4 regions of the Polycladomyces subterraneus genome follow, and region 4 is predicted to be linked to each of the others. Evidence: riboswitches for the same ligand, from Rfam matches in the RefSeq annotation. Region 4 holds a riboswitch; each other region holds the start of a gene.
What was found. A riboswitch is a leader RNA that binds a small molecule or an ion and turns the genes downstream of it on or off. The one in region 4 is predicted to bind cyclic di-AMP.
Positions count from the first base shown of each region.

Region 1: another riboswitch for cyclic di-AMP. It lies ahead of sleB (spore cortex-lytic enzyme); the one in region 4 lies ahead of NWF35_RS05010 (pyridoxamine 5'-phosphate oxidase family protein).
Region 2: another riboswitch for cyclic di-AMP. It lies ahead of ectA (diaminobutyrate acetyltransferase); the one in region 4 lies ahead of NWF35_RS05010 (pyridoxamine 5'-phosphate oxidase family protein).
Region 3: another riboswitch for cyclic di-AMP. It lies ahead of NWF35_RS12850 (APC family permease); the one in region 4 lies ahead of NWF35_RS05010 (pyridoxamine 5'-phosphate oxidase family protein).

Region 1 is NZ_JANRHH010000031.1:73,976-81,301, forward strand. It holds gene NWF35_RS07400 (hypothetical protein) at 229-678, shown strand; gene NWF35_RS07405 (cell wall-binding repeat-containing protein) at 745-1,743, shown strand; gene NWF35_RS07410 (HAD family hydrolase) at 1,981-3,120, shown strand; gene NWF35_RS07415 (superoxide dismutase) at 3,571-4,188, shown strand; cyclic di-AMP (ydaO/yuaA leader) riboswitch at 4,321-4,470, shown strand; gene sleB (spore cortex-lytic enzyme) at 4,472-5,200, shown strand; gene NWF35_RS07425 (FMN-dependent NADH-azoreductase) at 5,406-6,041, shown strand; gene NWF35_RS07430 (alpha/beta-type small acid-soluble spore protein) at 6,183-6,470, shown strand; gene NWF35_RS07435 (MGDG synthase family glycosyltransferase) at 6,757-7,326, shown strand, end outside.
Region 2 is NZ_JANRHH010000037.1:55,164-62,489, reverse strand. It holds gene ehuB (ectoine/hydroxyectoine ABC transporter substrate-binding protein EhuB) at 1-745, shown strand, start outside; gene ehuC (ectoine/hydroxyectoine ABC transporter permease subunit EhuC) at 852-1,511, shown strand; gene ehuD (ectoine/hydroxyectoine ABC transporter permease subunit EhuD) at 1,513-2,184, shown strand; gene ehuA (ectoine/hydroxyectoine ABC transporter ATP-binding protein EhuA) at 2,200-3,039, shown strand; cyclic di-AMP (ydaO/yuaA leader) riboswitch at 3,222-3,371, shown strand; gene ectA (diaminobutyrate acetyltransferase) at 3,810-4,328, shown strand; gene ectB (diaminobutyrate--2-oxoglutarate transaminase) at 4,373-5,626, shown strand; partial or broken gene NWF35_RS10355 (ectoine synthase) at 5,645-6,031, shown strand; gene thpD (ectoine hydroxylase) at 6,115-7,005, shown strand; gene NWF35_RS10345 (M14 family zinc carboxypeptidase) at 7,154-7,326, opposite strand, start outside.
Region 3 is NZ_JANRHH010000047.1:17,486-24,811, reverse strand. It holds gene NWF35_RS12880 (phytoene desaturase family protein) at 1-227, shown strand, start outside; gene holA (DNA polymerase III subunit delta) at 521-1,543, opposite strand; gene NWF35_RS12870 (zf-HC2 domain-containing protein) at 1,569-2,267, opposite strand; gene NWF35_RS12865 (RNA polymerase sigma factor) at 2,264-2,806, opposite strand; gene NWF35_RS12860 (ComEC/Rec2 family competence protein) at 3,150-4,088, opposite strand; gene NWF35_RS12855 (hypothetical protein) at 4,134-4,433, opposite strand; cyclic di-AMP (ydaO/yuaA leader) riboswitch at 4,603-4,736, shown strand; gene NWF35_RS12850 (APC family permease) at 4,834-6,660, shown strand; gene NWF35_RS12845 (hypothetical protein) at 6,708-6,920, opposite strand; gene NWF35_RS12840 (class I SAM-dependent methyltransferase) at 6,979-7,134, opposite strand.
Region 4 is NZ_JANRHH010000021.1:39,324-46,649, reverse strand. It holds partial or broken gene NWF35_RS05030 (hypothetical protein) at 1-263, shown strand, start outside; gene NWF35_RS05025 (AzlD domain-containing protein) at 621-926, opposite strand; gene NWF35_RS05020 (AzlC family ABC transporter permease) at 923-1,687, opposite strand; partial or broken gene NWF35_RS05015 (helix-turn-helix domain-containing protein) at 1,753-2,244, shown strand; cyclic di-AMP (ydaO/yuaA leader) riboswitch at 2,297-2,474, shown strand; gene NWF35_RS05010 (pyridoxamine 5'-phosphate oxidase family protein) at 2,637-3,203, shown strand; gene NWF35_RS05005 (sporulation protein YpjB) at 3,533-4,336, shown strand; gene NWF35_RS05000 (YitT family protein) at 4,663-5,517, opposite strand; gene NWF35_RS04995 (nucleotide pyrophosphohydrolase) at 5,690-6,031, shown strand; gene dapB (4-hydroxy-tetrahydrodipicolinate reductase) at 6,057-6,860, shown strand; gene NWF35_RS04985 (1-aminocyclopropane-1-carboxylate deaminase/D-cysteine desulfhydrase) at 6,874-7,326, shown strand, end outside.

The DNA of each region.
Region 1 (7,326 bases), on a different contig from region 4:
TCCATTGATGAAAAGGAGAGGATCAGATTGTTGAGAAGATGGGGGAAGCTGCTGATTGCTTGTTCATTGACGGTTTCGTTGATGATCATGCCGGTGATGGGAACAAACGCTTAGAAAGGTACAACGACGAAAACAAACGTACAAAAACAGCAACAATCGACCCAAGCACAGACGAAACAGCGTGCATTGACGCGGTTAAAACAGATGAAAGCCCGCGGGATGCTGAGGTTGCTGAGTGTTGTGGAGTTGGAGCAACAAGGAATGAAGTCGGGTAAACAGGGGACCGCGCAGTCAACCGAACCTGCCAAGGTGGAATTCAAAGGGCAAGCCACCATCTACGACATCCATTACTTCTACTATGCCGGGGGTATAGGGGCACCCTACTACTTGGTCAATGCAGATACCCTGCGGTTTGTGGAGGATCAGCACAACATGCCCACGGGCAACTACTATCTGATCACATTCGGATTGGTGGGTGCTGCCCAACCGTACGATTTCACATTGAGCGGGGAAGGGTTGATCCCGGAAAATTCGTACCCGGAGCAAGCTCACTTTACTACCCAGTTTCCTTTTGGTAACGCCCATTTCACCCGGCTGAAACAGGGAGAGGAAGACCAGGTGCAAACCTTGACTGCCCGTGTGGATGACGGCACTGGGTACGTCTATTTGAATGATTGACCGGTCGGGGACAAAAAAACGGGTGATTTTACGATTCAAACAACGTTCCGACTGGGGTATAACACGTTGGCCTATGATGTATTTCGCAACGACTCCCGCAACTGGATGTCCACCAACTATGAAGTGATCGGCACCGATCTGATCCGACTGGGCGGGGCGGATCGTTTCGAAGTATCGGCCAATATCAGCCGGGAAATTGACAAACGGTATGCCAACCCGCAAACAGTGTACATCGCAAGCGGTTTGACTTATCCAGACGCGCTATCCGGCGCCCCGTTGGCGACACGGATGGAAGCGCCGCTGTTGCTGACGCAATCGGATCATCTGCCTAGCAAGGTAAAAGCGGAAATCGAACGATTGAAGCCGAAACATGCCGTGATACTGGGCGGGACGGGATCGGTGTCCACTCAGGTGCGCGGAGAATTGGCCAACATGGGTATCGTGGTGGAGCGCATCTCGGGGGCGGATCGGTTTGAAGTGTCCGCCAACACGGCGGAACGCTTAGTCCAGATGCAGCCGACCGATACGGCCGTTATCGCGTCAGGTACGGTGTTTTCCGATGCGCTGTCCGCTTCCGTTCCCGCGGGTCTCAACGGGTATCCGTTGCTGCTGGTGACACGGGATGCCGTCCCCGGGGCAATCACCAAGTTTCTCCAAGCCCATCCTGAGATTCGTCGCTTCATCATCGCGGGCGGTCCAGCCACGGTGAGTGACCGTGTCATGGCCCAACTGGCCAAACGGGGCGAGGTGGATCGAATTTACGGGGTGGATCGTTATGACGTGTCGGTCAATGTGGCCCGTTATTTCGGTCTGTACACCGATTCCGCCGCGTTGGCACGAGGAGACGTGTTCACGGATGCTTTGTCCGGTGCGCCGCTGGCCGCGATGTCCGGTACGCCGCTGTTCCTCACTCCTTCCGACCGGTTGCATTCTTATGTGGAAGCTCATCTGAGCGAAGTGAGATCGCAGATCGGGCCGTTGAATACCGTTTACCTATTTGGCGGAACGGGTTCCATTTCAACAGCAATCGAGAAAAGGATGAAATGGTATTTGGGATATGAATAAGATTGGTTAATGAGCGAAGCCTTCTGACCGAATGATGGAAGGGCTACCCGGAGAGCGGGGTGTCCTTTTTTCAGCGAAAATGCCTGATAAGCCTTCCGTTCCGGTTCATCATGGAACCGATGCGGAAGGTTTTCTTTGTTAACCGAATTCATACAATTAACAGTTGGGCTTTGATGCGATCCTCTGGTAAAGTAAAAGGAAGTAGGTGAAAAAGAGGAGGAAGAGTTGTTGTATCGGATGATCTTGTTTGACGTGGATGGGGTGTTTTTAAGCGAAGACCGATGCTTTGACGCTTCCGCACTTTCTGTGTGGGAGCTGTTGTACAATCCCCGTTATTTGGGATTGCGGGGAGATGTGTTTAACACTCAACCTTCCGAGGAAAAAATCCGTCACTTGCGCCAACTGGTGTTTGACAGCGACAGGGTGTTGGATTGGATCAAAACGCGGGGGATCAACTCCAACTGGGATATGGTTCAGATGACGTTTTCCCTGCAGTGGCTCCGCTTGTTGAAACAAATTCAAGCCGAGCGGCCGGAGTGGGTGGCGGAAGCGATGAACGGCCCCGTCACAGCCGATGTGTTGCGTCAGTTGGGCGGACGGTTGCGTGAAGCGGGCATCATGTTTGAGCCACAGTTTGGCGCGTTCATCCCGGCATTGGCCGAGTCGAACGCCACCAAACAGGAATTGATCGCGTATTTCAATACGTTGGCGAAAGCGTGGTTGGGTGTGGAAACCGAGGTGTTCTCGCCCAAAAGCGCGTTGTGGGAGTTGGGGCGTCATGTGTTTCAGGAATGGTATCTGGGTGACGACCGATACCGGCAGGTGGAAGGCAAAGCACCAGTCACACCGGGCAAAACTGGATTTTTGCATCAGGAGATTCCACTGGCCGATCCCCAGGAGATTCGACATGTGCTGGACGGGTTACGAGCAGAGGGCATCGTGTTGGGATTGGGAACCGGCCGTCCGCTGATCGAGACGGAAGTGCCGCTTACCGCCCTTGGATTGTATGATGCGTTTGATCTGGAACGGATCGTCACCGCAGATGATGTGATTCAGGCTGAACGGGCGCATCCGGAACATGCCCCGCTCGGCAAACCGCAACCGTACACATATTTAAAAGGATATTTCGGTCGGAGCAAAGCGGATGCGGAAGTGCTCACCGTCGATTTGCCGTTGCCCAAAGGCGAAGAAGTGCTGATCGTGGGGGATTCGGTTGCCGATTTGTTGGCGGCCCGAAAAATGGGTTGCAAGTTTGCAGCCACGTTGACGGGATTGACCGGAGAGGCCGCGCGGGCCAAGTTTGAGGAGTTGGGCGCCGATTATATTGTACGCGATGTGACAGAATTGTCTCGCGTTATCAGCGGAACCGGACGGTAAACCGGTGTTTGTCCACTGGGACTGCTGACAAAGTGGCCCTGTGCCTGTCCGGTCACCCTAGTCAGGCAGGAATGTTACCCAGGTGAGCGACTGGCCAAGACCGGCCGAAGAAGAACCGTAAAAAACGCAGGACGCTATCGGCGGTCAATTTTCTTTTGAGCGAAGCACCTTCTCCGCGTCCTGCGTATCCGATCCGAAGCGGCCTTGTTTGCTTCCCTGCAGGGAGCAAGTGGAGCGAGCCGGGAAGATGATGCGCACCATCACGATCAAAAATCGGAACCTGTGGACCTGATCAACACATGGCGGGATTCTTAACGAAAGCCCACTTTTCATACATTTAAGTTGACTATAATTCCACGTTTTTTGCATAATAGAATCGGGAAGGATGTAAGTGCCCGTCCTTTTTCGAAGATGAAAAAGGACCAAATCCTACATATTGGAGGGTGAATCATGGCCAAGCACGAACTGCCTGCATTGCCTTATGCCTATGACGCTTTGGAGCCGCACATCGATGCGCAAACGATGGAAATTCACCATGGCCGGCATCACGCCACGTATGTGAACAACTTGAATGCGGCGTTGGAAGGTCACACCGCCTTGGCGGAAAAATCCATCGAAGACCTTCTGCGCAACATTGATCAAGTACCGGAAAGCATTCGTACGGCCGTGCGCAACAACGGTGGCGGTCATGCGAACCACAGCCTGTTCTGGCAAATCATGAGCCCGAACGGTGGCGGCGAACCGAGCGGAGAGCTGGCTAACGCGATCAACCAAGCCTTCGGCAGCTTCGACCGGTTCAAAGAAGAATTCACCAAAGCGGCAACCACCCGTTTTGGTAGCGGTTGGGCTTGGCTGGTCGTGAAAAAAGACGGTTCTTTGGCCGTGACGAGCACGCCGAACCAAGACAGCCCGCTGATGGAAGGCGACACGCCGATTTTGGGCTTGGACGTGTGGGAGCACGCCTACTATCTCAAATACCAAAACAAGCGTCCGGAATACATCAAAGCGTTCTGGAACGTGGTCAATTGGGACGAAGTCGCCAAACGGTACCAAGCGGCGCGCGGATAAGAAAGATCGACAAAAGCGCGGTGGAATCTTCCGCCGCGCTTTTTTGTTGTGTGATTTCCAAGGAAATACATACCTTACATTCTAATCATTTTCTCTTGAAAGGTTTCCATATCCAACTTATAATGGTCAACGTACATTGAACAGCCGAATCTTCGCGTCGGTGTTCGGCGCGGGGTACGGGGGATGCAATCAATGTTGGGGTGAAGTCACCATTTTGGTGGCCGGGATCAACTCCTTGCCCGAACCCGTCAGCTAACCTCGGAGGCTTGAAAGGAGGAATCACATGTCTATTTGGAAAAAGTGGGCTTGGGTGCTCACGGGTGCAGTAGTTGCGGTGATCGTTGCAGCGGTTCCGTTTGGAAACGGAAAGGCGGAAGCGGCTGCACCGACGATGATACAATACGGCAGTAATAACGGAGATGTCTGGGATTTGCAATATCGCTTGCTACAGCTGGGGCTGTACCGTGGCAAGCTGGACGGTATATATGGTTTGAAGACGGAAAAAGCGGTTATCCAGTATCAAATTCATCATAAATTGCGGATCGATGGTATTACCGGTCCCCAAACGTGGGGATCGTTGAAGCGGCATACCGTATCCAAACAGACGGTATCCAAAAAAGTCCACAGGCAGCCTTGGCATTCTGTAAATTCCCGATTTTCAAAACAAGACATTGCGTTGATTGCACGAGCCGTATACAGTGAAGCGCGAGGCGAACCCTACAAAGGGCAAGTAGCTGTAGCCGCTGTGATTTTGAACCGGATTGATTCACCGGAGTTTCCGAAAACAGTACGCGGTGTGATTTTCCAAGATGGTGCGTTTACGGCGGTACAGGACGGGCAGTTCTGGATGAACCCCAATAGTACGGCCTATCGCGCTACGATGGATGCGATCCGGGGTTGGGACCCTACACATGGTTCGTTGTACTACTTCAACCCGGACACCGCAACTTCCGGATGGATCTGGTCTCGCCCGCAGGTGACCAAAATCGGAAACCACATCTTCACGAAGTGACGAGGAAAAGCCCGTTCCCTTGGGGACGGGTTTTTTTCATGAGTAAAAACCGGAGTGTATGGAAATCTTTTGAGGGGAGATTGTTTATTCATTTTTAGCTTGACAAAAGTAAGTATATAAATGCATAATATCAACGTAACTAAAGTTAGTTTAAATCCGTCATCACTCTCTCATCCATTCCACAAACGAAAGGAAGGAAGCTCACATGGCGACCGTATTGTACATCACTGCCAATCCCAAACCGGAAGACCAGTCGTTCAGCTTGCAGGTGGGACGGGCATTTTTGAATGCCTACCGGGAGGCCAATCCCGAAGATCAAATCGTCGAGTTGGATGTGTACAAATTGGACATTCCCTTCTTGGACGAAGATGTGTTCAGCGGTTGGGGCAAATTGCAGCAGGGGACCTCGTTTGAGGAATTGTCCGCAGAGGAGAAGAAAAAAGTGGGACGGATCAATGAGATCGTCGATCAATTTGCAGCAGCGGACAAATACATCATCGTCACCCCGATGTGGAACTTCAGTATTCCTCCGCGGATGAAGGCGTATATTGACTCCATCTGTATCGCGGGCAAAACGTTCAAATACACCGAAAACGGTGCAGTCGGTCTGCTGAAAGGGAAAAAAGCTGTCCACATCCAAGCGCGTGGCGGCATCTACTCCGAAGGCCCGACCAAGGACTTTGAGTTCGGCGACCGTTATATCCGTGCCGTGTTGTCATTCCTGGGTGTGGAATCCGTGGAATCTGTCATTGCCGAAGGTATGGCGCAATTCCCGGACAAAGCCGAAGAAATCAAGCAAAAAGCCATCCAACAAGCACGCGATTTGGCCAAATGCATCTAAGTACAATGGAACAGAAAAAATGCCCAATCCCCCTCTCAACCCTCATCATGGACGACCGCCCAAATGGGCGGTTTTTTCCTTTTATTGTCCACCACATCATTTGTTTCTCTTGATGGGAAACTATTCGCAGGGGGTGGAAACATGGCTCGAAAACGGCGCAGGCGATTGTTGGTGCCCGAGTCGCGGCCGGCCCTGGCGCGCTTGAAAGCCCAAGTGATGAGCAAAGAATTGGGTGTAGGACCGCTGTCGCCCGACCAGGTCAAAATGGAAGTGGCCAAGCAAGTCGGCGTACCCCTTAAACCCGGTGACAACGGAGATTTGAAAACGTCCGATGCCGGAAAAATCGGCGGCACCATCGGTGGCCACATGGTACGGGAAATGGTCAAACTGGCGCAGGAGCAGCTGGCGCGTCAACGATCCCAGCCCTAGACCACGGTTCATTTGGGTCGTCAGGTTGTCGACAATGTCCGAGGGATCCGATTTCTCACGCGTGACCTTTGAGCGCAGTGATTCAGGAGCGAGAGGGAAATCGGCACACCCGGAATCGCAGGTGGCCAAAACATGTTGTCAGCAGTCTCACGGCCCATTTGGACCACCAACCTGTTTCATCATTGTAAAAGATTGATCAATTTTTCGCGAGATATTGATAAGAAAGGAGACGGATTGGGTCGTTTTTGTCATAATGATAGAGGAGTGGGATTGAGGAGGGCGCCAAATGGAACGTGTATTGCTACTGTCGATGGGATTTGGTGCCGGGCACAACTCGGCGGCACAAGCATTGTTACATGTGATGGAACAGCGAAACGCACGAGTGATGTACGTTGATTTGTTGGACTGGATACCGACGAAGGCACATCCTCTCCTCCAAACCGGGTATCACCGTATGTTGAACCGGTTTCCGTCAGTGTATCACTATCTGTATGATTGGACACATCAGTCCCGTTGGTTTCGTTATGTTTCCGGGGAAGCGATCAAGCGGGCGGGGTGGATGATCCGGCGCCAATTAGTACGGCGACTATCTCAATTCCGTCCAACAAAGGTGGTAGCGACTCATCCGTTCGCATTGATGTGGTTGTCTTCCCACTGGCGTCGCATCCCTTCATTCTGCGTGGTAACCGATTATGAAATTCATCCCATTTGGCTGTCGGGCGCACCTGATGTGTTGTGCACGGCCAGCGGAATTTCTGTTCCTCCACAGGCGCAACGCCGTTTGTGGCAATCTGCCACCAGGATTGTCGAGACAGGTATTCCCGTGAAAAGGGAATTTCTCCAAAACGTGTCGAAG
Region 2 (7,326 bases), on a different contig from region 4:
CACAATCGGGTTCGCCAATGAGAAACCTTATGCTTATAAAGATGATAATGGTAAAGTGACGGGAGAGGCCGTCGAGGTTGCACGTTCTGTTTTTAAAAAAATGGGAATTAACAAAATCGAGCCGGTTTTGGTGGACTTTGGATCATTGATTCCCGGATTGAAATCAGGTCGTTTTGATGTCATTACCGCAGGGATGTACATTACACCGACTCGTTGCAAAGAAGTGGTGTTTGCCGACCCTGAATACAAAATCGGGGAAGCCATCGCTGTGAAAAAAGGCAACCCGAAGAATCTTCACAGCTATGAAGACATTGCCGCCAATCCGCAAGTGAGGGTCGCGGTGATGAAGGGGGCGGTTGAGGTTAGTTATTTGAAGAAATCGGGTGTAAAAGAGAATCAAATTATCATCGTTCCGGACCAGCCTTCTGCGATCTCCGCATTGGAATCCGGGCGGGTGGATACGGTCACGATGACAGGTCCTTCTTTACGGGCCATGATGGAATCCACCGGTGCCAAAGATATCGTGGAAGTGAACGACTTCAAACAGCCGATCGTGGACGGAAAAAGTGTACTCGGATATGGAGCGGCTGCCTTCCGAAAAGAAGATAAAAAATTTCGTGATGCATTCAGTCGAGAATTGGCGGAAATGAAAAAGTCCGATGCATTACTGAACGTGCTGAAACCGTTCGGATTCACCGAAGTGAATTTGCCCGATAAAAAGGCTGATGAACTGTGCAAACCTTAAGAGTCCAACAAATAAACCTGAGTAGATCCAGTCCATGGGCATGAGTTGTACAGACGCTCTGATTTATACGAGGGGCACTTTTGTTTGAATCGTTACAGGAAAGGATGTGATTTCGATCGGGGTCTACGAAAAAATATTGCCAGCTTTGCTGCAAGGGCTTGGAATTACGGTTCAGCTAACGATCTTTTCGGCCATATTGGCCTTTTTCGTCTCCTTTTTGGTAGGATTTGGACGCCTGTCGAGATTTTATCCACTCCGAGTGGTGTGTGTTTTTTTTGTTGAAGTTTTCCGCGGGACTTCATTGCTGGTTCAATTGTTTTGGCTGTATTTTGTCCTGCCTCAGCTTGGCATCTGGTTACCGGCGGATTTAGCGGGTTTACTCGCTCTTGGTCTTAACGCTGGGGCGTATGGATCAGAAATCGTCCGCAGCTCGATTCTGGCTATCCCCAAGGGGCAGATCGAAGCGGCTGTTGCGCTGAACATGACACCAGGGCAGAGGATGCGAAGTGTGATCCTGCCGCAGGCTTTTCGGATTATGTTACCATCCTTTGGTAATCTGCTCATCGAATTGTTGAAAGGAACATCCTTAGTTTCCTTGATTACGATCTCTGATATGACATTTCAAGCAACAACCTTACGGACAAATATGAATCAGTATACCCCTGAAATATTCGGTCTGTTGCTCATCCTATATTTTCTCGTCGCCTATCCGCTGACGTTGGGCGTGCGCTGGTTAGAGCGCAGACTTTCAACGGGGAGGTCTTAACGTGGGGTGGTCTTGGAAGTTTACTTTGCAAATTTTACCGCAACTGCTCCAAGCAGTGAAGATTACGATTAGTGCGACGATCGTCTCCTTCTTGATTGCACTTGTCTGCGGCCTTTGGTTAGCTTTTGCACGACGGTCTGAGGTAAAGCTTTTGTCATGGGTGACCGGTGGTTTTGTCGAATTTGTGCGCAGTACACCGCCATTAGTTCAGTTGTTCTTCATTTTTTATGTGGCACCTCATTTTGGGTTGATGTTGTCTCCATTCACGGCTGGCGTGCTGGGATTGGGTATTCACTATAGCACCTACCTATCGGAGGTATACCGGGCAGGTATTGACGCGGTGCCGCGCGGGCAATGGGAAGCTGCTATCGCTCTCAACTTTTCAAAAGCGCAAATGTGGATGCGGATTATTCTCCCGCAGGCCATCCGGCCGATTGTTCCCGTATTGGGAAACTATCTGATCGTGATGTTTAAAGAAACGCCACTTTTATCAGCAATCACGCTGATCGAGTTACTGGGCCAAGCGCAGATAATTGGCTCAAATTCATTCCGCTATTTGGAACCCATTACACTCGTCGGGGTATTTTTCCTCATATTGAGTTACCTTTCCTCACTCCTGGTACGCCGCTTGGAAGCATGGCTCAAACTCAATCAAAAAGGATTTATAAACTGAAGGGGAATTGAGGTTATGCGTATGAAATCCGATAGCATGAAAGTGAGTACGGTTCAAACGGAACCAATTGTTCGTTACCGCAAGGTCAGTAAGTTCTATGGCGAGACTCAAGTACTACACGAAATCGATTTCGATTTGGCACCGGCAGAAAGAGTAGCAGTCATTGGGCCGAGCGGGTCCGGCAAGACTACGTTTGCCCGTGTTTTGATGACGTTGGAAAGGCCGACGTCGGGCACGATTGAGGTTGACGGTGAGTTGCTTTGGCATAAAAAAAAGGGCGGAAAGCTTGTTCCGGCCGATGAAAAGCATCTGCATAAAGTGCGCGGCAAAATCGGAATGGTGTTTCAGCAGTTTAATCTGTTCCCGCACATGAACATTTTGCGAAATGTAACGGAGGCTCCGATCAAGGTATTGGGATTATCTAAGGAAGAAGCGATAGAGCGGGCCAAAACAATGCTGGATAAAGTAGGGTTACTGGATAAGATGGACGCTTATCCATCACAATTATCCGGCGGTCAGCAGCAGCGGGTGGCGATTGCCCGTGCGTTGGTCATGCAACCGAAGATCATGTTGTTTGACGAGGTGACGTCAGCGTTGGACCCTGAGCTTGTTGGCGAGGTCCTCGGAGTGATCAAGGAGATTGCTGCTGAAGGGAAGATGGCGATGTTGTTAATTACGCATGAAATGGGTTTTGCTCGGGAAGTGGCGAATCGGGTTGTTTTCTTTGATGAAGGACGAATTATGGAAGAAGGACCTCCTGAAAAGATTTTTGGTAATAGTCATCCGAAAAGTCCACGCTTAAGTAAGTTTTTGGGTAGTTTTGATCAGCAAACGATAGGATTGATGTCCAATTAGAGATGAATAGCAGTGGAACGAAGCGTGAAAGGGAGCATCGAACAATTAATCCGATCTGAACATAGGAGAAAGAGTATCCGGAGTGATCAACGGAATTTATCGAAGGTGAGTAATTATGGTAAATATGGTAATATAAATAAGTATAAAAATTATTAATAATTGATTATAGCGAAATGATTTTTGACAATTGAAGACCTACCTCATGTCGTTTCGATGGAAACGGGGGAACCAAGTGATTGGGGTGAATTCCGGATTTACACCGGAAGGGACGTGAAGCGCTTCTCTGCCATCCTACCCGCCAGCCAGCCTCGTTGGCTAGAGCGTGTCTGGTAAATGCTGTCCCATTGCTTTCCTGGTTCGCTCCACCTGCGCCCTCAAGGACAGGTCATGGCCGCTCCGACCCGAGCGCAGGTCCCGGGCAATGAACGCTTCGCTTTAAGACATTGCTCGCGATTTCATTCCTGCACTTTTCCGGGTCTTCGCTCACCTAGGAAAGGATTTGATCCCTCACGGATTTACCAGACACGCCCTAAAGCAGGGGTAATCCAAGGAATTTGCCGATTTTGCACCGGACTGATTTTTCCGATGCAGAGAAGGCGGATCTGAGTCTTAACCTGACCGCGTACAAAAGACGGACCGGTACAGACTTTTTCCTTGGAATTTGGTTCCTGGGAGAAAGTTTGCACCGGTATTTTTCTTTTTCAACCGGCGATGACGCGTTATACGTGAGGATATTGGCATAGCGTCGAGCCGTCGTTACTGGGGAGGAGGTGATCAATCTGGAAACCGGGTTGATGAACAAAGTGGTGCTTCGCCAACCGCAGGTAGCGGATGGAACCAGTATTTGGCGCCTGGTTAGGGATACCGGAGTGTTGGATGTCAATTCCCCTTACAGTTATCTGATGCTGTGCAAGTTCTTTTCGGATACTTGTGTGGTGGCCGAACAGGACGGACAAATCGTCGGTTACGTGTCCGCTTTTCGACCACCGGCAGACCAGCAAACCCTCTTTGTGTGGCAGGTGGCGGTGGCCGAGTCTCAACGGGGCAATGGGTTGGGAAAGGCACTCCTAAAAGCATTGATCCGTCGGGAAGCTTGCAAGAATGTCTGTTACCTTGAAGCGACCGTCTCTCCGTCGAATCTTTCATCCCAAGCTTTATTCCGGGGATTCGCACGGGATTTTTCAACTGACTGTGAAGTTTCGGAGTGTTTTCCTGCCCATCTGTTCCCAGGGGGAACTCATGAATCGGAAATGACATTCCGGATCGGACCGTTTCATTATCAAACTTAACCAGGAGTGATTTGGTGAAAGTTGCGGACGAATTGCGTTCACCGTTGAAGGTTTTTGAAGCTTTGGAATCGGAGGTTCGCAGCTACTGTCGGAGTTTTCCAACTGTGTTTACAAAAGCGAGTGGTTATCAGCTGTGGGATCGGGACGGACGGGAATATATCGACTTTTTTGCCGGTGCTGGGGCGTTAAATTACGGCCACAATAATCAACGAATCAAGGCCAAGCTGATCGACTATTTGATGGATGATGGCATTACACACAGCCTTGATATGGCGACAGAAGCAAAAGAGAGACTGCTGAAACGATTTCATGACGTCATTTTAAAGCCGCGAAAGCTTCATTATAAAGTGATGTTCCCAGGCCCGACAGGCACCAATTCGGTGGAAAGTGCGCTGAAAATAGCTCGTAAAGTAACCGGTCGGGATACGATCATGAGTTTCACCAACGCGTTTCACGGCATGACAATCGGTTCCCTTTCGATTACCGGGAACGAATCGAAGCGAAAAGGCGCTGGTATTCCCTTAACGAATTCGATCGCCATGCCGTTTGACAGCTATTTTGGCAGTGAGGCAGACACGGTCAGTTATATTGAGCGTTTTCTCGAAGATAATGGCAGCGGCATTTCTCTCCCTGCAGCCATTATCCTTGAGACCGTTCAGGGAGAAGGCGGAATCAATGTGGCCAGTTTTGACTGGCTCCGGAAAATTGAAGAACTGTGCCGACGATGGAACATCCTGTTGATTGTCGATGATGTACAGGTAGGATGTGGGCGAACGGGTCCATTTTTTAGCTTTGAACCGGCCGGCATCTATCCTGACATTGTGTGTCTGTCCAAATCAATTGGAGGATATGGCATCCCGTTGGCCTTGACCTTGATCAAACCTGAGTATGATTTATGGGATCCGGGAGAACATAACGGCACTTTTCGCGGCCATAACTTAGGTTTTGTCGCTGCAACCGAAGCACTCAGTTACTGGGAAGACGACCAGTTCAGCCAAGAAATCCTGGAAAAGGGAGAGAAAGTCAAACTCTTTCTGGAAATGCTTGCACAACACTATCCCGAGATGGAATGTGAAGTGCGAGGAAGAGGGCTTCTCCAGGGAATTGAAATCGGAGTTGACGGGTTGGCTGAAAAAATATGTGCGGCCGCGTTTGAACGGGGATTGATTATGGAAACTTCCGGTCCCAACAGTGAAGTCGTAAAAATCATGCCTCCTTTGACAATTGATGAAAAGGGGCTTGAAAAGGGACTGACCATTCTGGAAGAAAGCTTGAAGTGGTGTAAAAAGATGATGTGAAAAAGGAGACATGTAACTATGATCGTCAAACATTTGAATGACATCATCGGAACGAAAGATGATGTGGATACTGAGACGTGGAACAGCCGCCGTTTGCTTTTGAAGAAGGACGGGATGGGCTTTTCGCTGAACGATACGATTATTAAGGCGGGAACAGAAACCACCATTTGGTATAAGAATCATGTGGAAGCGGTGTACTGTATCGAGGGTGAAGGGGAAATTGAGGTTGTGAAAGATGGCACCGTTTATCCGATTCAGCCAGGAACTTTGTATGCGCTAGACGGCCATGAAAAGCACTACTTGCGGGCAAAGTCCAATATGCGGATGGTTTGTGTATTTAATCCGCCGTTGACTGGGCGAGAGGTGCATGATGAAGAAGGGGTTTATCCAATCATCGACGAGGAGTCACAGGAGAATTCACAAAAACCGTACCCCGGCGAAAGGACACAAAAGGTAGAACAACCAACTGTTCGGGGGGAGTTGGGAAAATGAGCAACATACAGGATAGGGTGATAGATCTCTATCCTTCCCGAGTCGATGACAATCCGGCGATTCTGAAGCGGAAGGATCCCGTCATTTATACGAATGATTTGGCAGAAGGTCCGCTTGATGCCGAGCAGATGAATTTTTATCAGAAAAACGGATACCTGTTCTTTGAGCGTTTCTTTTCTGAGGAAGAAGTGCGGGAATTGCGCAATGAGCTGAAAAGGCTTTGGGATACGAACCAGGATTCAGATGCGAAGGAAGTGATTCGAGAGCCCGAAAGTCGAGAAATTCGATCGATCTTTGCTGTTCACCGCAACAGCGAAATTTATAAACGGTTATCGCAAAATCAGCGGCTGACAAACATGGTCAAGCAAATTCTCGGAAGTGAAGTATACATCCATCAATCTCGAATCAATTATAAAAAGGGCTTTACAGGAAAAGAATTTTATTGGCACTCTGACTTCGAAACCTGGCATGTAGAGGACGGAATGCCTCATATGCGGGCGTTGAGCTGTTCCATCCAGTTGGAGGACAATTATCACTTTAACGGGCCATTGATGGTCATTCCGGGCTCCCACCAATATTTTATCTCTTGCGTGGGTAAGACGCCGGAAAATCATTACCAGCAGTCGCTTCGGAGACAGGAATACGGTGTACCGGACCAGGACAATTTGACTTGGTTAGTGAAAAAGCACGGCATTTCCGCGTTAACAGGTCCGGCTGGTTCGGTCGTGCTGTTCGACTGTAACCTCATGCACGGCTCCAACGGCAATATTACCCCCTTGCCGCGAAGCAATGTGTTCTTTGTTTACAACAGTGTGGAAAACAAGTTGGTGGAACCGTTCTCCGGGCAAAAACCTCGGCCAGAGTTTATTGCAAGCAGAGAACGGTAACCGGAAAAATAGCTGTGTCAACTCTTACTTGATTGACCCAACCTTCATTAGCGGACATCGAGGCCTTGTGTTTGAAGAGGTGATGTCCGCAATTTTTTTAAAGGCCGCCGTTCGAATGGCGGCCTTCTTCAGGTGAACGATCACATCATTACCATTTCTTCTCCTCCATGTACCGGTAAATTGGGAGCTTGTTCCCCGCTTCCGAACGGATGAACCCGAAGGTGACGTAGCTGTCAGTGGATTCCGGTTCCAGAGCCAAGGCAGCCAAGTTTGCCGTTGGCTGGTCCATCGGGATTACCCAGCTCCCTGCGGGAAAGTGAA
Region 3 (7,326 bases), on a different contig from region 4:
ATGTATTAGTAGCCAAGCGAATTTCGAAACGTGCCACCGTACAGGAAATCAAGTGCATCGACGATCAACGGTTGATGCCGACCAAATTCTACAGCATCGCCAATGCATATTTTGCCGGTGATTGGTGTCAAGGGGAGGGACAATTATCCGAGCTTTCCTTCAGCTCGGCCTATAACGTCACCAATCGGATCCTGGCACATCGGGGCGAGCAACACATGGGTCAATAGAACGAGTTCCATCAACCTGAGGGGGGGTAACCCCCTCAGGATCTTTTTATTTCAATCTTTTTTCGGCAAACTCTCAGGGCGTTTGCCGACGACCCCCTTGATAGACAAGCAGGTCCCACATTTCTGTCAAACGACTGACCCAGCCCTACTGAGCGAAGAACCTGGAACGCGCAGCAATTTAGTCGAGGACACTTTTCTCTCATGGAAAACGGTCTTTACCCGCACCTACGCCCCCGGTTTGGGGTGACCTTGATCTTCTGATGACATCAGAAGATGATTATATTCGGAAGTGATTAAACCAGCTCCGGTGTTTGCGCCATCAAAAACCGTTCCAATGCCAACACTTTGTCTATTTTTCCTGACTTGACGGCCTGATCAGTTTCAATGGCTTCCAACAGTAAGGAGCGCAGCGCTTTCTCGGAGTATGCCTCCCCTTGACGCACAGCCAGTTTGACCGGGTACGGGTGTAACCCAAGGATGGAAGCAATCTGGCGCTCCGATTTTCCTTGTTGAACCAACACTTTCACTTGCAACATGATTCGGTACTGGCGAATCAGCAAGGCGAGGATTCGAATCGGTTCCTCCCGCTGATACAACAAATCGTACAAGATGGACAGCGCCTCGTCCGTTTTCTGCCGCGCGACACAATCCACCAGTTTGAATACGTCATGTTCCAATGTCCGTGGAACCAGCAGTTCCACCATCTCCGACGTGATCTCCTCACTCCCGGCATAGGCGGCCAGTTTCTTGCATTCCTGATCCAACATGCGCAAATCGTTCCCCGTCAACTGGATCAACCGCCGAACAGCTTCCGGTTGGGCTGATGCACCCGCTTGTTTCAGCCGTTTGGCCACCCAGCCCGGCAACTCCTTTTCTTCCAATGGGGGAAAAGCGACGGTGCAACAGTTTTTTTCCAACGCTTTCACCGTTTTTTTTCGTGTGTCCAGTTTTTCAGCGGGTACGATCAATACCATGACATTGGATTCCAAGGGATTTTCTGTATACCGCAGGAGCTCTTCCGGTTGGTGCTCCACTTTGTCCTTCCCTTTGGCCGCAGTCAAGAACCATGCATTTTTACCGATCACCAACCGGCGCCCACCGAAAAATGAGGGGGTTTCCGCCTCCTGCACCAGCTGTTGCACCGGGATTTCCTCCAAGTCCAGGATCACTTCATGAAAGGAAGGATCCTCCGAAGGCAGGACATGTTTACGCAACAAGTGAACCATCTCTTCGATCAAAAAGCTTTCTTTGCCGTATAACAAATAAACCGGCTCAATATGCCCCTTCATGATCTCCCGCGCCAAAGTGCGGTACATTCAGCAGTCCCCCCTGCTCCGCCTTCTACTTTTCTTCTTGTTTGTGAACCACATCGTATTTTTTTAACACCGATTTTGCTTGACCGTCTTTTCCATGCCAAACGATCAGAACGATCAGCTTGCGATCATCGGCCCAACTGAGTTGGGCTTTGCCTCCATTTTGCCAAGCGGAAGAGCGATACCACAACTTCCCTTCTCTTGTACGCACTTCTACGCGGTTGCCGGATACCACCGCCTGATAGCGCCGATGGGGCGACCATTCGGCCTTGTCTCCCGTATCCTCCACGGATGCTCCGACAACAGGTTGTTGGCCGGAGGAGGGATGGTCCTTCGCTGAGGTACCACCGGATGGGTTTGTCGCAACCGGCGGTTTTGGAGGCGTGTGCTCTTCCGGTATCCCCCATTGGGTGAAGATGGCACCGATTATGATTGCGATCGCTGCAGCGATCCCCCCGCTGATCCATCCCATTTTGGTGAACCATCTGCGGAAGGTACGTGTCGGCATTGGTTTTTCCAACTGTGGCAGGATACGGTCGACCACGCTGACAGGCGGATGGACGTGGGGTAGGAGAGATAAATGCTCATCCAGTCGCTTCAGCCGCGATTGAAAATCCGAACAACTGGTGCACACGGACAGATGGGATTGGAGACGTTCCTGTTCCGCCTCGGACAATTCCTCGTCCAAACTCCGCTGAATCAATTCCAGCGCGTCCTCACACCTCATCGTGCGACACCCCCTTCCTTGTATTCCGCCAACAGCACTTGCAATTGTTTGCGCGCGCGAAATAAATGGGATTTTACGGTATTGATGGGCAAATCCATCGTTTCTGCTATTTCCTGGTAACTGTAGTCGTGTACATAGCGCAACACGACAGCCGTTCGTTGTTGATCAGGCAATTGCGAAATGGCCATTTTCAGATCCGAATGAAAATGGGATTGGTGCACTGCCTGTTCCGCCTCGGTATCCACCGGTTGCATCTCTTCCGGCATCGGTACCACTTTCGATTTGCGGCGAAACTGATCGATACAAATGTTGGTCACAATGCGTTGCGCCCAAGTTTCAAAGCGGGATTGCCCCTGAAAAGTGGAAATCCGATGATAGATCTTCAGCAGTGCTTCTTGGGTCGCGTCCAGCGCATCCTGCTCATTTCCCAGGAGATAATAGGCCGTGCGGTAGACAGGTGTCTCGATTTCCCGCAGCAGCCGGATCATGGTCTCGCGATCGCCGGCTTGCGCCCGTTTGACCCATTCCGCTTCGACCACATCTATCCCTCCTAATTTACCAGACGGTCCTGGGGTATCAAAGGTTGCTATTTTCTTGGAATCCGGACTGCGGTACGCTCTCCCGGGAGCAAATTCATTCCCCATTGTACCATAGACGGACAAGCCGGTCCGATCCGAGAAGAACACTCACAGGAAGAAGATCGCTTTTTTAGGGCTTGCCTGGTGAATACTGTCCAAGTCAATCCTGCGCTTCCCGAGTCTTCGCTAAGACATGGCTTGGTCAATCACTCGCATAGGAAAACATTTCTCCCTTACGGAATAACCAGACACGCCCCAGAACAATGACACGACTGTTTGCAACGGCCAACCATCCGATGTGATGTCATCTAGCCACCGACAATGTTGTCTCCGCCGTCCAACCGGCCGGACGAATCCGGATGGTCACCGCCCCGTCACGGTCTGTCCGCCACACGTGAATCCGATGGCTTTGCAAGCGGCGAATCACTTCCGGAGCCGGATGGCCGAACCGGTTGTGCCGGCCGACCGAGATCACGGCAAAACCGGGCCGGACGTGCGCAAGCCATGATTCACCTGTCGATGTACGACTTCCGTGATGGGCCACTTTCAGCACATCTACCGGTGGAAAGCGCCACTTTCCCACTATGTCCGCTTCCGCTTCCTGCTCGATGTCCCCCGTCATCAGCAATCGAAAGTGTTGGATCTGCAGCAAAAAAACAATGGAATCACTGTTGGTCCGCCCGTCGGTCGAGAGATGAGCCGGATCGGGATGGAGAAACTGCCATGTAACCCCCGGTTCCAGAGTCCATGCCGTTCCGGGGGAAGGTGCGGTGATGCGGGCACCGTGTTCGATCAAAGTGCGCATCAATTTCCGTTCCGTCGCTGTACGGGGTGGGTGGGGATTACGCAGGACGAGGCGAACGGGGAATTGTTCCACCACTTTCTGCAATCCTCCGATGTGGTCCGTATCCCCGTGCGTCATGATGAGGTAGTCAATATGCCGGATGCCGCGATAACGCAGATACGGAACCAACGTTTTCTCTCCCACGTCGTAGGGATGTTGCCGCCGTTGCCATGACTTTTGCGGAAAAGACACCATCCCGCCGCCGTCCACTACGATGACCTGTCCTCGCGGTGTCTCGATGACGGCGCAGTCCCCCTGCCCTACGTCGAGAAAGATAATGCGCGCCTCAGTCTCCCCGTGAAAAGGATGATAAGAGTAGCAGATCAGACCCGTAAGCAACACCGCCGAACACCAGCGATGCCGATGGGGATGAAGCGCATTGCCCGTCCATGCGTACAATGCGTATACACATGCCGCCGCGTATGCCGTACACCATATCCATGACTATTCCGGCACCGCTTTTCTCTCTCCCAGCACCAATCCGCGAATCAGACCGGAGATCTCTGCCGGATACATTTGTGTCAGGATTTCAGCCCCGCTACGCCGAATCCGGTCTGACCATGCGAATACATGCCATGGGGGCGGTGGTTTCGCCGACACCTCGCGAAGCCCGTCCGCTGTCGCGATCCAATGCACGAATTGACGGCGATAAAACGATCGCGCATCAAAACCGCCAGGATTTTCGCCGGGTCCGGGCGAGACAACCGTACACCCTTCACCGTCAGCAGCGTCCCACTCGTCCAAGCGCGAACCATCTGCAACTCTGTCGGCGATTGCAATCGCAGACGAACCCTCCTGATTCGACAAAAACGGTTGCCTATTGGTTAAGGACCGGTTAAAAATTCTTGATTGACAGGTTCCGGTAAACGGATTAGAATGCTAAACATGACAAAACCTAATACCCGACAGTTTCACACTCCGAGCGCTGAATCCGTAAAGGAACGGGGGAACCAATTTTTGGGGTGAATCCGGTGCCATCACCGGTAGGGTCACTCTCACGGACCCGAATCCGTCAGCTAACCTCGTAAGCGTGCTGAGAGGGAAGTGTGCTTCTTCACATGACCAAAAGTCATTGAAGCGGGCACTTCAATGACTTTTTTGCGTTTCCAACAAAAACGGAATCCATCTGGGGAAGGTGAATGTAATGTTGACCTCGCTGAAGCGTTGGATCATCGGGCGCCCGCTTCGCACTGAGCAACTGCAGGAGGAAAAACTGCCGGTTTGGAAAGCGCTCCCTATCTTATCATCGGACGCGCTGTCGTCGGTCGCTTACGGCACGGAGCAGATCCTAAGAGTACTCGTACTCGCTCCGATCAGCGTGCTGGCGCTTTGGTATTCGTTGCCCATATCCGGCGCGATTATCGGATTGTTGACACTGCTCATCCTTTCCTACCGGCAAATCATCTACGAATACCCCGGAGGGGGCGGTGCATACATCGTTTCGACGGACAACCTGGGTTGGTTTGCCGGGTTGATCGCCGGTGCATCGCTGTTGATCGACTATACACTGACAGTGGCAGTCAGTGTTTCGGCCGGGACAGACGCGATCACTTCAGCGTTTCCGGCTTTACACAGGCATGGGACGATGATTTCAGTTTTCTTCGTCCTGCTCCTCATGCTCCTCAACTTGCGAGGGATACGTGAATCCGGCACGATTTTCTCATTCCCCACCTATCTGTTCATCTTCGGCATGCTTGGTTTGGTGATCGTGGGGTTGGGTAATGTAGCGATCCATGGTATTCCCGCTAACGTCCCGCCGGTGACGCACACCTTTCCTGCCGGTCTCAGTTGGTTCCTGTTGTTGCATGCGTTTTCGTCCGGATGCTCCGCATTGACCGGGGTGGAAGCCATCTCCAATGCCACTCCCACCTTCCGAAAACCGGAGACGAAGAATGCGGCACGCACGCTGGCGCTTCTGGGCTTATTGCTGGCCGTGCTGTTCGGTGGTTCCAGCTTGCTGGCATATTTGTACCACATCACGCCCAAAACGACGGAGACGGTGCTTTCCCAGATCGCCGAAGAGACGTTCGGTAGAACGCTACCATATTACTACATCCAGGGGACAACCGCGCTGATCCTGATCCTGGCAGCCAACACCAGTTTTTCGGGTTTTCCGCTGTTGGCCTCCATCATGGCCAAGGACAAATTTATGCCGCGGATGTTTGCTTCCCGCGGAGACCGGCTTAATTTCTCCAACGGCATCATCGTGTTGGCTCTGGCCGCGATCGCTTTGATCGTGGCGTTTAAGGGAGATGTGGAGCGATTAATCCCCTTGTATGCGATCGGTGTCTTTCTGTCGTTCACCTTGGCACAGACCGGAATGGTGGTACGCAGGTTGAAGCAGCGCAACCCGGGCTGGATGCGCAAATTGACGATCAACGCCGCGGGTGCGGTCGTCTCGTTCATCGTCCTGCTGATCTTCACTGTCACCAAATTTACCGAAGGCGCTTGGATCGTAGTATTGGTGATTCCGCTGTTCATCTTCGCCTTTTACCACATTCGGAAACACTATGAGGCTGTCGCTGAAGAGCTGCGCATTGACATTACTGCTGACAAACCGGAAAAGAAAGATCACGTGATCATCATTCCTGTCGGGGGCATCAGCCGCGTCGTTCGCAACACGATCGCCTACGCCAAGACAATCGGAGACGACGTGGTGGCCATTCACGTGGCCTTCACCGAAGAGGATGCGGAGAAATTTGAGAAAAAGTGGGAGCAGTGGGATCCCGGTGTCCGACTCGTTGTCACCCGCTCCCGCTACCGGAGCGTCAACGGTCCCGTGTTGCGGTTCATCGACCTGGTTCAGGAACGAGCTGGGGACAACATGATTACCGTTCTGATCCCCGAATTCATCCCGCGCAGATGGTGGCATCGCTTTTTGCACAACCAATCCGCGCTATGGCTCCGTTTCCTGCTGTTGTTGAGAAAAGACGTGGTCGTCTCCACGGTACCGTTTCATTTACGCAAATAAATCCGTCAAAAAAAAGCCCGATCTGCGCCGAATGGCAGGTCGGGCTTTCATTCGTTCACATCACTTTCGCGCGCCCATACCAGATTAACTACACCCGCCCAGTGGGATTCCACCTTTTCCACCACCAGATCAGATGAACAGATGAGGTTCATCATTTCCCGGTTCTGATGACATCCCACCAAGCGGTAGGCCAACGGATCCAAAGCTTTTTGCAGGAAGGAAAGAAACAGGTTGGAACTGAGACCATGCTCCATCAACAAAATAAGGACGTCATTCCTGCACCACCGACTGAATCGATTGAGCACCCCGACGGGATCATCATAACGGTGGACACCACAGTATCAAAGGAATCGGGCGGAAAGTGAGCGTTTCGACGTCGGACTGGATAAACGCCACCTCAATCCCATATTCATCCGCAGCTTTCCGAGCCCTTTTCAGCATTTCTGGACTGAAGTCGACCGCGGTGATTCTCACACCGGGTGGATAAAAAGAAAAATTGGCTCCGGCTCCCACCGCCACTTCCAGCAATTTCCTCGTGCAGAATAAAGGAGTTTTTGCCTCCACTCTTTTTGTGCCTGTTGGATCCGCCTCTTTTCATACCAACGTGCCTGTTTGTCGAACTTTTTGATCAAATCAGCACGGTTCATGATTGATCCCCTTGTTGAT
Region 4 (7,326 bases):
GTGATCTCCAAGTGGTTAGAAATGTGTTGAGATCCCTTTGTGTGCCTTTTCAGGAGAAAAAAGTGCTTCAAATCCTCCGCATTTCCACCCGGAACACCCGGTGTCATCAACGGATCTTCGGCGCATTGTGGTGCAGGGTAAAGGTGAAGGCGATCTATATCGGTGAGGAAACCAGGCTATTCGTTGACGTATCGAAGCTGGGCAGGGCGGTTCGCATCTTGTCGCAACAAATTGGGAAACAATGTCCCAAGCGGTGCGGATAGCTAGATTAAGACTCACAGGATACGTTCTAAGATGTGGCCATTCAGACAACCCTTTTCAAATGAATGTGTGATCACACATTTCAGTTAGCTTTTCAGACTGGTGAATACTCGAAAAACCAATTAGATCCAACAGACTTGACTCCATTAAACCCTCCGAGTGAGTATTCATTTATCACGATACCAAATAACGATTGTTGTCGGTGAGAAGAATGAAGACTTCTCACAATCTTAAAGTAAAAACTAGTTTGCAACACAGACTTTCTTCATTCATATTTTCATCCCACCAGTGGAATGAACCGATCTAGCATATGAAAACAGCCCAGCGGACGAAGGGGAATTCCGCTGGGCTGTTTGGATTCAAAATGATTTCGCCATCATCACGGCCAGAATCGATCCAAAGACGACATACATGATATGCAGTCGCCAATACGCCAGGATTGCGGCGACAATCCCACCTGCCAAACCGATCCAAGGTTCTCCTTTGGCGACGGATAAAATTCCGGGAAAGATCAATGCTCCCAAGGCCGCATACGGGATGCTGTCGAGCCATTCCCGTGCCCAATCGGGCCATGTGATACGATCCATGATCCATACAGGAAGCCATCGAGGTATCAGTGTCACCACCGACATGCCCAAAATGATGAGCAGTAGATGGTCTGTCATCCCTTTTTCCTCCTCATCAACCAAACTCCGGCCAATCCTCCCAGTACGGTGGACAACACGATCGACCAACCGCTGCTGAGAAACATGCCCAACACCGTGTTGAGCCCCATGCTGATCAAGGCGATCATCCCCCATTTTCCATTCTCCCTGACCGCCGGGATCAACAATCCGATAAACATGGCGTACAGCGCCACCGACATGCTTTCACTGATACTCGGGGGAATGACCTGAGATAGCAGTCCCCCGATCAGGGTACCGATCACCCAAGTGACATAGGAAGTGAGAACCAGTCCCGCGAGAAACCACTTGCCGATCATATCTTTTTTTAAGGAAGCGACAGCGAAGGTTTCGTCCGTGATGCCGCTGGAGACGGCTATTTTCCATGCGACGGGCATCTTTTTCAGTTTGTTCATCAGGGATAATCCCATCACAAAATGGCGGAAATTCAATACGAATGTCGCCAGTACGATTTCCAACGCTCCAGCTCCCGTCGATAGCATATTGACGGCCATAAACTGGCTGGCTCCGGCATAAACCAAGCCCGACATGCAAACGGACAAAAGGGGCGGTATTCCGGACTGCTGGGCGATCATGCCAAACGCAACGGCGATGGGAAGGTATCCTACCACGATGGGAATGGCCGACAATACCCCTGCAGTAAATTCCGATTTTACCGTGATTTTTTGGGTGTGTGTGTTCTTTGCGATGGGTATCACCCCTTTTTTGATCAGATGGTATACTTTATTTATCTTTTGGTTCATTATAATATACAACTGATCGAAAGAAAACGTCATTTCGCTGTATACTCGGAGGGAAAAACAGCAGGATGGAAAATCCATGGGAAGAGAAGCACATCGGAAAACGGGTGGGCGCCAACCTGCGCAAAATCCGTGTCCACCGCGGTTTGAGTATGGAAGCGTTGGCCAAGCAAATCGGGATCAGCAAAGTGACGCTACTTAAAATTGAAAACGGGGAAGCCAACCCGACTCTCTCGGTGATTTGGAAGATCGCCAACGGTTTGTCCGTTCCAGTTACCGCCTTGTTATCAGTGGAGACGGATGTGGCCGTTTCGAGAAAAAGAGAGGGGCTCGTCTTGTCGGATCCCGACGAAGAATTTGAGGTTGAGCCCGTTTTCCGTTCGCATCAACCGCATGTGTTTGAGTTGTACCGAGGGTACTTGCAGCCGTACGGTACCTACCGTTCGGAAGCACATCCTCCCGGTGTGGTGGAATTTGTCACGGTGATGTCCGGCCGGCTTGATGTGGAAATCGAGGGGGAGCGGTATCAACTGTGCGAACATGATGCCATCCGCTTCAACGGTGATGTGCCGCATCAGTACATCAATCCGTCATCCTCTGCGACGGTATTGCATTTTGTCATTTCTTACGACCAGCCTGTTACCGGAAAATCCGTATGGTTTCAGAAGGTTCGACCTGATTGAATCCGACACGGATTGCATTGGGTGAATCCCGGGTTGATGCCCGGGTAGGGTGACTCTCAGCCACCCGAATCCATCAACTAACCTCGTAAGCGTTATAAAAGGGTGGAGAATCGTGCGAGAGCATGGCTATTTTGTTGTGCCAAAAAAGCCGCGGGAAGGATGTCTTCTCGTGGCTTTTTTATGATCCTGTTGTTCGAAGTTTAACTTCTGTTAAACGAAATCATCTGATATATTTGATAAAAAATTTCGTTCAGTAAAGGGGGATCGGCATGGGAAAGCTTTTTCCGGCTTTACTCCCGGAGCATGAAGCGTTCATCAAGAAACAGCGCATATTTTTTGTGGGTTCCGCTCCTTTAAGTGAAGAGGGTCACATCAATATTTCTCCGAAAGGATATGATGCGCTGCGCATATTTTCGCCAAGAGAAGTGGCCTATATGGACCTGACAGGCAGTGGAAACGAAACAAGTGCCCACCTGAAGGAGAATGGAAGGATTACGTTGATGTTTGTTGCGTTTGAAGGTCCTCCCATGATCCTGCGCTTGTATGGAAGGGGGCGCGTAATATTGCCCGATTCATCTGAATGGAATCAATTGATTCATCACTTCGATCTCCTTCCGGGAGCACGCCAAATCATCTATGTAAACATATATGAAGTGAAAACGTCATGCGGATACAGCGTTCCTTACTTCTCCTATTCGGGTGAGCGTGAGACTCTCCAACGGTGGGCCAGTCAAAAGGGGGAGAAAGATCTTCAAACTTATCATCAAGAGAAAAATTCGATCAGCATGGATGGAATCGTCACCCCGTTGGGGCAAAAGTTTATTTCCGAAGAGTGACCTCAGTTGTTTCAGATAATTCTATAGCACCCCAGTATGGTGTGATGGTGTTTGAGTCATCACGGTGGCACTGAGTCAAAAGTTTCAACATGGAGCCGATTCCGATTGATTTGACGGGAACGGCTTTTTTATTTGGTTACATCCATCATAAAACAATGTATCAATTATTTAAACTAGTTTGCTTCACAAACAAAACCAACTATTACTTCAATTCCCCACAAGGAAATGAAACCAAACCCTGTCCCACGAAAAAATGCATACATATCTCGTCCATTTCTATGAATAGACTGTATGGACAAGGAATCTTCTTCAAATCGGGAGAGGTTCACATGTGGAAGAGATGGACCGGCTTGTTGGTCATATTGTGGAGCAGTTTCGTCATATTGCACAGCTATGGATCAGAGTCGGCAATCGCCATGGAACAAACGCAACCGATGCAGTGGGCGCGGCAGGCGGAGCGGGTGTATCAGTTGGTGCAGCGTGGGGATTTATTAGCCGCACGCGATGCGTTGACGGCGCTCTCGCGTAGTTTCTCGCGTGCGAATTTGTCTCCCCTCGGGTTGTCGGTGGAGCAGATCCGTACGTTGTCGCAAACATTGGTAGAAATGGAACAGGAGTTGAACCGCGTACGTCCCAACCCGACCACATTGATGGCAGCGGCGCTTCGGATGCGGATGGCATTTGATGCGTTGACGCATCCCAATCAGCCGCTGTGGAGACAGTATTACTCGGTGTTGCAACGGGATTTGGCCGACATCGAACGGGCGATCAACGCCGGGAATCAAGTGCGTGCGCGCATAGCGGTAGATGCTCTGCTCGATCATTATCGACTGATTCGCCCCGCTATCGTGATCTCACGTACCCCAACGACAGTTACCAAGGTGGATTCGGTCTTATCCTTTCTGCGCAAGCAATCGCGGCCTACGTGGAATCCCGCGCTGCTGCGCAGTGGGGTGAGCCGTTTTCGTGGGATGCTGAATCCGCTGTTTTACGGACCGGAGGAACAAGTAACGGCCATGTACGGTGAATGGGAAACGCCGATCGTCTCGTTTATGCTGATGGTAGGCGGGGTGATTGTGTCCGTGCTGACTTATGTCAGTTGGAAGAAGTATCGGGCGGTGCGTTTACCGTAACGTGGTACTATTGTGCTTCATTTTTTCTTTTTTTTCGCTCCCGAAGAATCTCAATCCCAACAGCCACAACCGACACCGGAATTGGAACAATCCATCAATCCAGCGGATCCAAACAAAGGGGGTGAATCGGAAAATCCCATTTCACCAGGTAACACTTTAGATACTCAAAAATGACTGTCATGCTATAGACAAAAAGAAACCAAAAAAGAAAGCGCGCCTTTCTCATTTTTCCTCCCCAAACAACTACGTCATATGCAGCCTATCTCTATATTCGTCAGACAGATCGTATTTTCTGCTTCAACAAAAAACCCCCGTCCAAACGGGGGTCACTGCATTTTAGTTTCCTCCGGGCTTTCGTAAGTAAACCCTTCTCCCAACACGTCCCGAACATCGTGAACGACCACGAACGCATACGGATCGACGGAGTGGACGATTTGTTTCAGACGGGGCAATTCGTTCCGGTTGACGACCACGTAAAGGACTTCCTTGTCCACCCCAGTGTAGCCGCCTCTCCCTTTTAACAGGGTGGCACCCCGGTTCATTTCTTGGGTGATCTTGTTGGAAATCGAGACGGCGGAGTTGGAGATGATGGTCGCTGCTTTGGCTGAATTCAATCCTTCAACGACAAAGTCGACGACGCGTGCGCCAACAAAGACCGCAACCATGGTATACATCGCTTTTTCTCGTCCGATATACACATAGGACAGCGTCAATACACCCAGGTCGAACAAGAAAAACGTTCGGCCGATGCTCCAGTCGAAATACTTGTTAAGTAGACGGGCGATGATGTCAACGCCGCCAGTGGTTCCACCAACGCGAAAGATCAGCCCCAATCCGACGCCCACCAGTACACCGGTATACAAGGCGGCCAACAGCAAGTCATCGAGCGGACTACCCCAACCTTTGGTCAGTTGTAAAAACAAAGACGAGGCATTGGTACCGATCAGGGTGTAGATGAGCGTATGTTTCCCAAATACTTTGTACCCGATGAAATAAAGCGGGATATTGACGAGGAAAATAAAGAGCGCCGGTGAGATGCCCAATTGGTAGTGTGCCAGCAGCGCCAAACCGGTGAATCCGCCTTCGGCTAATCGGTTGTTGACGGCGAAGTAATTGACGCCGACAGAATAGATAAATGCACCCAACAAGATAAGTACAATGTTTTTGACGTGTTTTTTCATATGATCCCGCCTTTACTTCGTTTCCATGTTTAAAATGCCCAGTTTCTCACCTGCTATATTATACAAGGGGGTTTATTGCAGCATCAATGAGGATCTGTAAAGGATGGATGAGGGATTTGTCTTCCAATCTCAAAATGGGGTAACATGTAGGAGGTTGAGGAGGGTTTACAGAATGGATCGTAAAACGATGTACGACATGCAACAAGAAGTGGATCGATATATTCGTCAGTTCAAGGAAGGGTATTTTCAACCGTTGTCCATGTTGGCCCGCATGACGGAGGAAGTGGGCGAGCTGGCGCGGGAAGTGAATCACCGCTACGGAGAAAAGCCGAAAAAAGAGGGTGAAGCAGAGAACAGCATCGACATGGAATTGGGTGATATCCTGTTTATCATCATTTGTTTCGCCAATTCACTCGGTATTGATTTGGAAGAGGCGTTTGACCGCGTCATGCACAAATATAACACACGAGATGCCAATCGTTGGACCCGCATCGAAACGAACACTGAAGCATGAGCGCATATAGGGGAGGGAGTAATCAATGAGTGAGATTCGTGTCGCGGTGGCCGGGGCGAGCGGCCGCATGGGACAAGAAGTGGTGAAGTTGTTGCATCGGGAAGAAGGAATGACGCTGGTCAGTGGCATTTCCCGGTCCGCAGTGGGACAAGATGTGGGAGAAGTGGCGGGTATCGGTAAACTGGGTGTGACATTTATCGGATCGGTGGAAGAAGCGATCGCCAAAGACCGTCCCGACGTTCTGGTGGATTTCACAACACCGGATGTGGTGCGGCGTCATGCGGAAATCGCGTTGGAAGCAGGAGTTCGCCCCGTGATCGGCACCAGTGGCCTGTCGCGGGAGGATTTGGGACAATTGGATGCACGTTGTCGTGAAAAGGGCATCGGGGCGATCGTAGCGCCCAACTTCGCCATCGGCGCGGTACTGATGATGGTATTTGCGGCAAAGGCAAGCAAGTATCTGCCACATGTGGAGATCATCGAATTGCATCATGACAAAAAGCTGGATGCACCGTCAGGCACAGCCGTCAAAACAGCAGAATTAATCGCGGATGTACGGAATGAGTTTCGCCAAGGACATCCTGAGGAAAAAGAGACGTTGGAAGGAGCGCGCGGTGCTTACTACGACGGATTCCGCATCCACAGCGTACGTCTTCCCGGCATCGTGGCACATCAAGAGGTCCTGTTCGGCGGGCCGGGGCAGTTGTTGACGATCCGTCACGATTCATTGAACCGGGAGTCGTTTATGCCGGGTGTGAAGCTGGCTATTGAGAAAGTGATGGAATTTGATCGTCTGGTATACGGCCTGGAAAACATCTTGGATTTATAAAGGAAGTGACAAGGTGGATACACATTTGTCCCGCTATCCACTGATGTGGGGAGAGACACCGCTGCACCGCCTGCACGGATTGGAGCGGGTCACCGGGCTGAAGGAATGCTGGGTCAAACGGGATGATCTGACCGGGATTGCGTTTGGTGGAAATAAGGTGCGCAAACTGGAGTATCTGCTTGGTGATGCGTTGGCAAAGGGGTGTGACACAGTCATCACCGGGGGCAGCCCGCAGTCCAACCACGCCCGGCTGACGGCAGCGTGCGCCCGGCGTGCCGGACTGGAACCGTGGCTCTGTTTTGCCGGGAAGCACATGGGCATTCAGCAGGGGAACCTGTTGTTGGATCACATATTGGGTGCGGAAATGAAAACCACCGGGGTGTACGGTTCCAAACCATTGCTGGAAGAAATGGAGAAATGGGCCGAAGTAGCACGGCAAAAAGGGAAAAAGCCATATGTGGTTCCG